2 regions of the Holzapfeliella saturejae genome follow, and region 1 is predicted to be linked to the other one. Evidence: predicted binding sites of a transcription regulator. Region 1 holds the regulator's gene; the other holds the start of a gene.
The links. Region 1 encodes HrcA, which represses chaperone genes, less so after heat shock. Its sites were predicted from a motif close to TTAGCACTCNNNNNNNNNGAGTGCTAA; they were not measured.
Positions count from the first base shown of each region.

Region 2: the regulator HrcA is predicted to act here: its motif matches at 2,293-2,319, upstream of R4Y45_RS00700 (ATP-dependent Clp protease ATP-binding subunit).

Region 1 is NZ_JAWMWG010000001.1:944,475-948,392, reverse strand. It holds gene rbfA (30S ribosome-binding factor RbfA) at 1-15, shown strand, start outside; gene truB (tRNA pseudouridine(55) synthase TruB) at 68-970, shown strand; gene ribF (riboflavin biosynthesis protein RibF) at 993-1,937, shown strand; gene hrcA (heat-inducible transcriptional repressor HrcA) at 2,040-3,095, shown strand; gene grpE (nucleotide exchange factor GrpE) at 3,107-3,661, shown strand; gene dnaK (molecular chaperone DnaK) at 3,688-3,918, shown strand, end outside.
Region 2 is NZ_JAWMWG010000001.1:164,940-168,857, forward strand. It holds gene R4Y45_RS00695 (pectate lyase-like adhesive domain-containing protein) at 1-23, opposite strand, end outside; gene R4Y45_RS00700 (ATP-dependent Clp protease ATP-binding subunit) at 141-2,258, opposite strand; gene R4Y45_RS00705 (fructosamine kinase family protein) at 2,464-3,324, shown strand; gene R4Y45_RS00710 (YbgA family protein) at 3,317-3,691, opposite strand; gene R4Y45_RS00715 (catalase) at 3,799-3,918, shown strand, end outside.

The DNA of each region.
Region 1 (3,918 bases):
AATCAAAAAGACTAAAAAACGCCATTTTATGGCGTTTTTTTTATAATAAAGGATGGTTAAGTAAGATATGTTAAGTGGTGTGATTGTTTTATATAAAACTAAAGGGATGACCAGTACCGATTGCGTTCGTGACATGCGTCGTGTGCTTCAAATGAAAAAAGTAGGTCATGGTGGAACACTAGACCCATCAGTAGAAGGAATTTTGCCAATTGCGATTGGGCAAGCAACTAAAATTATTGATCTTATGCAAACACATGATAAAACTTACATTGGAGAAGCTATTTTAGGGTTTGAAACGGATACCGAAGACTTAGATGGTGAAATAATCAAGACACAAGATGTTGAAGAGCCTTTTTCTGAAGAGGCTATTGAAGAAGCTATGTCTAAATTAACAGGAGAAGTTGAGCAACTCCCCCCAATGTATTCTTCAGTTAAAGTTAAAGGTCGCCGTTTATATGACTATGCTCGAAATAATATTCCAGTAGAACGTCCAGTACGTCATATTCATGTTTCTAAATATGTCAAAATTGGGCAATCAACTTACGACGAAGCTAACAAACAACAACGTTTTAAGTTTGAAATTACTTGTTCTAAAGGAACTTATGTTAGAACGCTAATTAAACAATTGGGCGATATTTTAGGTGGTCCTGCTGTTATGAGTTCACTAACGCGAGCAAAAAGTGCTGGATTTGGTTTAAAAGATGCTGTTTTACTTGAAACATTGAAAGAAAATCCTGAAAAAGCAGTTGATTATGTAGTCCCATTAGAACGTTTTTTTGAAGAGCAGCCAGCTTATCAGCTTAGTGATAAAGAATTTGAAATGGTACAAAACGGTGCCAAACTAAAATTCCCAATTGATGTTGAACGTTTATGCTTGTATCATAATCGCAAGATTAAAGCTATTTACAAAAAAGATGTGAAACATCCACCGCTTTATCGTCCAGAAATGATGTTGCTTCAAAATAGTTAAAAAAATGTAGAGGAGGAGCATGATGCATACTTATCAACTCAATTATCCAATTGAATCTCAAGTCGTTGAGACCCAAGGTATTGTATTAGTACTTGGTTTTTTTGATGGTGTTCATTTAGGACATCGCCAATTACTTGAAACCGGGAAAAAAGTAGCTACTGAAAAAGGTCTGAAATTAGCAGTGATGACTATGAATGCACATCCTAGCCAGATTTATGGACCAACAGATGTGTCTGTGCCATTACTTACAACGACCGCTGAAAAAACGGAACTAATGGCCCAACTTGGAGTAGATATCCTGTATATTGGCAATTTCAATGGCCCTTTAGCTAAAGTTCAACCGCAAGATTTTGTTGATGAAGTTTTAAGTCAATTAAACGTTAAGGCAGTCGTAGCTGGCTTTGACTATACTTTTGGTAAAAAAGAAGTAGCGAATATGTCACTACTCAAACAGTTAGCAAAAGATAAATTTGAAGTTTATGAAGTCCCCAGTTATAACCAAGATGGTCAAAAAGTGAGCTCAACTCGGATTCGTCATTTGATTGAACAAGGTGATGTGGATCAGGCTAATACGTTATTAAATTCAATTTATCAAACGTCTGGCAAAGTCATTCACGGGTTCAAGCGTGGCCGTCAATTAGGTTTTCCAACTGCTAATATTGACTCCAATGCTAAAAAAGTAGGCTTAGCTTCAGGGGCTTATACTGTTAAGTTGAAAGTCCATGGTCAGTGGTATCAAGGAATGGCCAGTGTTGGATATAATATTACATTTGATGATGTGAAAGACTTATCGGTCGAAGTTAATATTTTTGATTTTGATGAAGATATTTATGATGAAATGGTGGAAGTAAAGTGGTATCACTATCTTCGCCCAGAGGAAAAATATTCATCAATTGAAGCTTTGATTGACCAATTAAATCAAGATGAAATTGATAGTAGGGCCTATTTTAAAGCTTTAGAGAAATAGTTTGATATTTTTAGCTGTCGTCTTGACATTCTGCTAGTTAGTTGTTATATTCTAATAGTTAGCACTCGTAATTTAATAGTGCTAATTCGAAGAGGTGACACTATGTTATCAAAACGACAGGAACTTATACTTAAGATGATTATCAATGTTTTTAATAAGACTCAACAGCCCGTTGGTTCTAAAACATTGATGGATGAACTCACGATTCAAGTTTCTTCTGCTACCATTCGTAATGAAATGGCGAAGTTAGAAGAACTTGGATTAATTGAAAAAACACATTCATCTTCAGGACGTGTCCCATCTAATCAGGGATATCGTTATTATCTAGATTATTTATTACAGCCAACAGATATGCCAGAAAATTTGCATGAAAAACTGCAAATGAACTTTAATCATCAGTTTCAAAAAATTGATGATATTGTATCTCGTTCGGCAAAAATATTATCTGATTTGACTAGTTATACTGCTTTTGTAGCTAGTCCTGAGATTCAGTTTTGCAGAATTACTGAATTTCGCATTGTGCCACTTTCTAATCATCAAATGATGGCCATTCTAGTAACCAGCGATGGCGATGTTAAAAATCAGCTTTATCGTTTACCTGATGATGTATCAGGTGGTGAACTAGAAGCATTAGTCGAAAAAATTAATACAGCCGTCAAAGGCAAAACACTTCATGAAGTCTCAGGTTATTCTTCTGAACAATTCATGTCTATCTTAGGTGTGAAAGAAGATACAGCAAGTTTAATTTTACTTCAGCTATTAAAAGATGTGTTTAAGCCAACGGAAACGGATCAATTATTTGTTAATGGCGAATTGAATTTATTGAATAACTATTCTAGTTTCGATGACTTAGATAATTTGAAATCACTTTATCAATTACTTAGTCATCCTGAAATATTTTCAGATTTAATTCACGAAAATAGTTTAAATAATCCCGCATTTTCTGTTCATGTTCGCCTAGGAGATGAACTGCCACTGGACTTATTAAAGGATTACAGTTTACTAACTGCCACTTATGAAGTCGGTGATTTTGGAAATGGAATTGTGGCTTTACTCGGGCCAACAAATATGCCGTATTCACAGATGATTAGTCTGATGAACTACTTCAAAGAAGAACTGGCTGACCAGCTACTGGATTATTACAGCAAGTTTAGATAAGGAGGATGACAGTGTCTAACGAAGAAAAAGATATTAAACAAGAAAATACAACCGAAGAACCCGTTGAAGAAACAACTGAAGATGTTGTTGAAAATGAAGAAGTGGAAACAACTGATTCAGAAGTTGAAAAACTTCAACAAGAGCTTGAAGAAGCACAAGATAAATACTTACGCTCACAAGCTGAAATCCAAAATATTCAAACTCGTCAACAAAAAGAACTGGCACAATTTAGTAAATATGAAGGTCAAAGCCTTGCAAAAGAAATTTTGCCTGCTTTAGACAATTTACAAAGAGCCCTACAAGTTCAAGCTGACGATGAGGCTTCAAGCCAATTGAAAAAAGGGATTGAATTAACTTACAACGCTTTAATGAAAGCTTTAAATGATAAAGGAATCACAGAAGTTGAAGCACAAGGTGCACCTTTTGATCCAAATTATCACCAAGCGGTTCAAACAGTTGAAGCAACTGAAGACCATCCAAAAGATACAGTTGTGGAAGTTTACCAGCCTGGATACTTATTTAAAGATCGTATTTTAAGACCTGCAATGGTTAGCGTTGCAAACTAAGAAATTTGAAAGGAAGTTATTGATTTATGTCAAAAGTTATTGGTATTGATTTAGGAACAACTAACTCAGCAGTTGCTGTTTTAGAAGGTAAAGAACCAAAAATTATTGCAAACCCAGAAGGTAACCGTACAACTCCTTCTGTCGTTGCTTTTAAAGATGGTGAAATTCAAGTTGGGGAAGTTGCTAAAAGACAAGCAATTACAAACCCAGATACAATTTCTTCTATCAAACGTCACATTGGTGAAGCAGGTTACAAA
Region 2 (3,918 bases), 780 kb from region 1:
TAATTTTTTGTTTGTTTATTCATCTGCGTTACTCCCATAAAATTAACTATTTTAACTTGATTATTATTTTTTTTCATCTATAAGTCAATTATTAATAACTAAAAAAGACACCTTTCATCTGAAAGGTGTCTTTAATTATTTTATTCGTGATTTTCGTTTGACTCTTCTTTTGTTTCAGGTTTTGATTCTTCTGCTTTAGCTTTTTCTTTTTCTTGCTTTGGCAATTCCGCAATTTTTTCATCATTCATCATCAAGAAGTTATCTTTAACTGTAAAGTTAATTTCTTTCAACTTAGAGTCAGCCAAAATAGCTTTGGCAGCGGGTGTTTGTAAATCTTGTTCAACAACACGACGCAATGGACGAGCACCGAATTTTTCATCATAACCTTTTTCAACCAAATAGTGTTTAGCTTCATCTGAAACCGTCATTTTAACGTGGCGTTTTTCAAGACTATTAGCCATGTGGTCTAAGTAAAGATCCACAATTTTAATTAAGTCTTTTTGTTTCAATGAGTTAAATGGCACAATGGCATCCAAACGGTTCAAGAATTCAGGACGGAAGTAGACTTCTAGAGCCTTCATCAAGTCACCTTTATCTTTAATCAAGTTATCTGAGTAACCTGCATTAGAGGTCATAATCAAGATGGTATCTTTGAAGGATACGGTACGTCTTTGAGCATCTGTTAGGCGACCATCATCCATAATTTGTAACAAAGCGTTGAAGATATCTGGATTTGCTTTTTCAATTTCATCCATCAAAATCAAGCTATAAGGTTGGTGACGAACTTGTTCAGTCAATTGACCGCCTTCTTGGTAACCAATGTAACCAGGAGCAGAACCGATTAATTTGTTAACAGATGTTTTATCTTGATATTCACTCATATCTAAACGAATAAAGTGGTCATCTGAACCAAACATGCTTTTAGCCAATTGTTTAGCTAATTCAGTTTTACCAACACCAGTAGGACCAGCGAATAAGAATGAACCAGTAGGACGGTTTTCATCTTTAAAGACTTTCTTACGAGCAATCGCATCGGTAATCGTATCGATAGCTTCATCTTGGTCAATCACAACATCTTTTAAGTGTTTAACCAAATCTTCGGATTTTTGACTTTCATCTGCATGAATTTCGCTCATTGAAATTTTTGTCTTTTGTTCAATTAGTTGATACATATCTTTTGCGGTAACACTTGGCAATTCGGTATCATCAACATTTTGCAATTGTTTGTGAGCTTTTTCGACTTCGCCTTTTATTTCTTGTGCTTTCTTAAAGTCTTCTGCTTGAACAGCCGCATCTTTTTCATGCTCTAGTTTTGCAATATGTTCACGTAATTGTGTTTCATCTTTTGGTGCTTGGTATAAGCCCTTTTTAGCACCTGCTTCATCAAGTAAGTCAATCGCTTTATCTGGTAAGTAACGTCCTTGAATGTAACGTTTTGATAATGTAACTGCTAATTTGATTGCTTCTTCATCATATTTAACATGGTGATAACTTTCATACTTAGGAGCTAAGCCTTCAAGAATTTGGATAGCTTCTTCAACTGAAGGTTCACCAACTTTAACTTCTTGCAAACGACGAGCTAATGCAGGATCTTTTTCAATGCGTTGGAATTCACTGATTGTTGTGGCACCGATTAAACTCAAATCGCCACGAGCAAGTGCAGGTTTCAAAATATTAGCTGCATCACCATTATTATTTTCACTATCAACACTACCAGCACCGACAATATTATGAATTTCATCGATGAATAGGATAATGTTTGGATTCTTTGAAGCTTCATCAATAATTTTTTGTAATTTTTCTTCAAAGGCACCACGTAGAGAAGATCCTGCAACCAATTCATTGATATTCAATTCAATAATGTGGGCATCTTTTAGACGTTCTGGTACATTACCTTCTGCAATACGTTGAGCTAATCCTTCAACAATCGCTGTTTTACCAACACCTGCAGGTCCAACTAAAACGGGATTATTCTTATTACGACGACTCAAAATTTCAATTACATTTTCAACTTCTGAGTCACGTCCAATAACTGGATCATATTTATTTTCTTTTGCTTGTTTAACTAAATCAGTTCCGATTGATTGTTCTTGTTGTTGTGGGTTTTGAACTTGTGTTTGTTGTTTCAAACCATCTTGATTGGAGTGAATGGGGATATCTCGACGGGTAGAGAAAGTGCCTGAGTTTGAGAAGAAATCTCTATTCAAAGAATCAAATAATGCATCAAAATCACTAAAACCATTACTGTAGTTAGCCATATCTAACACTCCTTATAAACTATGTAACAAGTTTTTAGCACTTGGTTGTTTCGAGTGCTAATCTTTTGTTCGACTTTATAATACAACGGTTATGTAAAAGATACAACTAGAAAAACTCAAAATTCGAAACTTTTTTATTTAGCTATTGGAAACCCCATCTTAACTGTATTAAGATGGGGTTACTACTTAATTTTGAGGTGAAATAATGTCACAATCTATCCATAATATCGTTAAAAATTTAAACTTGCCTGAGCCAGTTGAAAAGTACTCAGCTGTGACAGGTGGCGATATCAACCAAGCTTTTCACGTTTATACACACAGCTATTCCTTCTTCTTACTTGTTCAACAAGATGCTACACGTCAGTTTTTTAGTCATGAAGTTGCTGGATTAAAGGCTTTAGGTAAATTTGCTAAAACCCCTCAAGTGCTAGATTTCGGTGATAATAGCCAAGATGCTTATTTACTACTTGAATATATTGATCACTTACCACACGGTAACCAATATGAGTTAGGGCAAGCTCTAGCTAAAGTGCATCAATCAACTAGTCCTAATCAACAGTTTGGATTCGACAGTAACTTTGAATTAGGCAATTTTACCGGTGACAATCAATGGCAAGATAATTGGTATGATTTTTTCGTTAATCAACGATTTGAACCGCTACGAAAACTCATTATTCACAATCATAATGGGTCCGTTGAACTCGAACATCTCTATCAAAACATGCTACAACAATTTCAACATGACTTAGCTAATCATCAAAGCATCCCCAGCCTATTGCATGGTGACCTTTGGGGAGGCAACATTATGTTTGACCTAGACCAGCACCCTGTTTTCATCGACCCTGCTGTCTACTACGGTGACCGTGAATTTGATATCGCCATTACACAAGTCTTTGGCGGTTTTGACCAGAATTTTATTCAAGGTTATCAAGACACTTACCCGCTTGATGACGGTTATCAAGATAGACTAGTTTATTACAAACTCTACTATATGATGTTTCATTTAAGTGAGTTTGGATCTATCTACCAGCCAAGTGTATATCGCTTACTCCAACAATTTATTTAAAATACGACTGTAACAACGTTGACGCCAATAAGTAGTTAACGTTGTATTTTTTTGTCATTTCTGCTAAAAAAGGGCCTAATTCATCATGGTTAAGCGTAAAGTCAGCTTGTAGTTGTCTAAACTGTTCCTTTTCAGCTTCCGTGGCAATTTTTTTAAAGTATCCCCATACATGTTGATAAGCATTCATCATATTGCCACGATCTAATGGCGCGACTTTTGCTTCTTCAATAATCTCTTCATAGCGTTTCTTTTTATCGTCAGTCCAATTATTACCTTTAGCCAATTGTCTGACTTCGTTATAAAACTTTTGAGAGCGTGACATCAGCCAATATTTATTTTGAGCCCACTCTTTTTGCCAATTTTCCAAATTAAACGACTCCTTTTAAATTACTTTCTACAATTATAACGAGCTAGAGTAAATAATTGAATATTTTTAAGTTTAGTTCTACAATAGTCGCGAAAGAGGGTAATATTATGTCAAAAAATTTAACAACTAGTGAAGGCCAACCTTGGTCAGATAATCAACATTCACAAACTGCTGGCAAGCGTGGCCCGGTTCTTATTCAAGATTATCAATTACTTGAAAAATTAGCT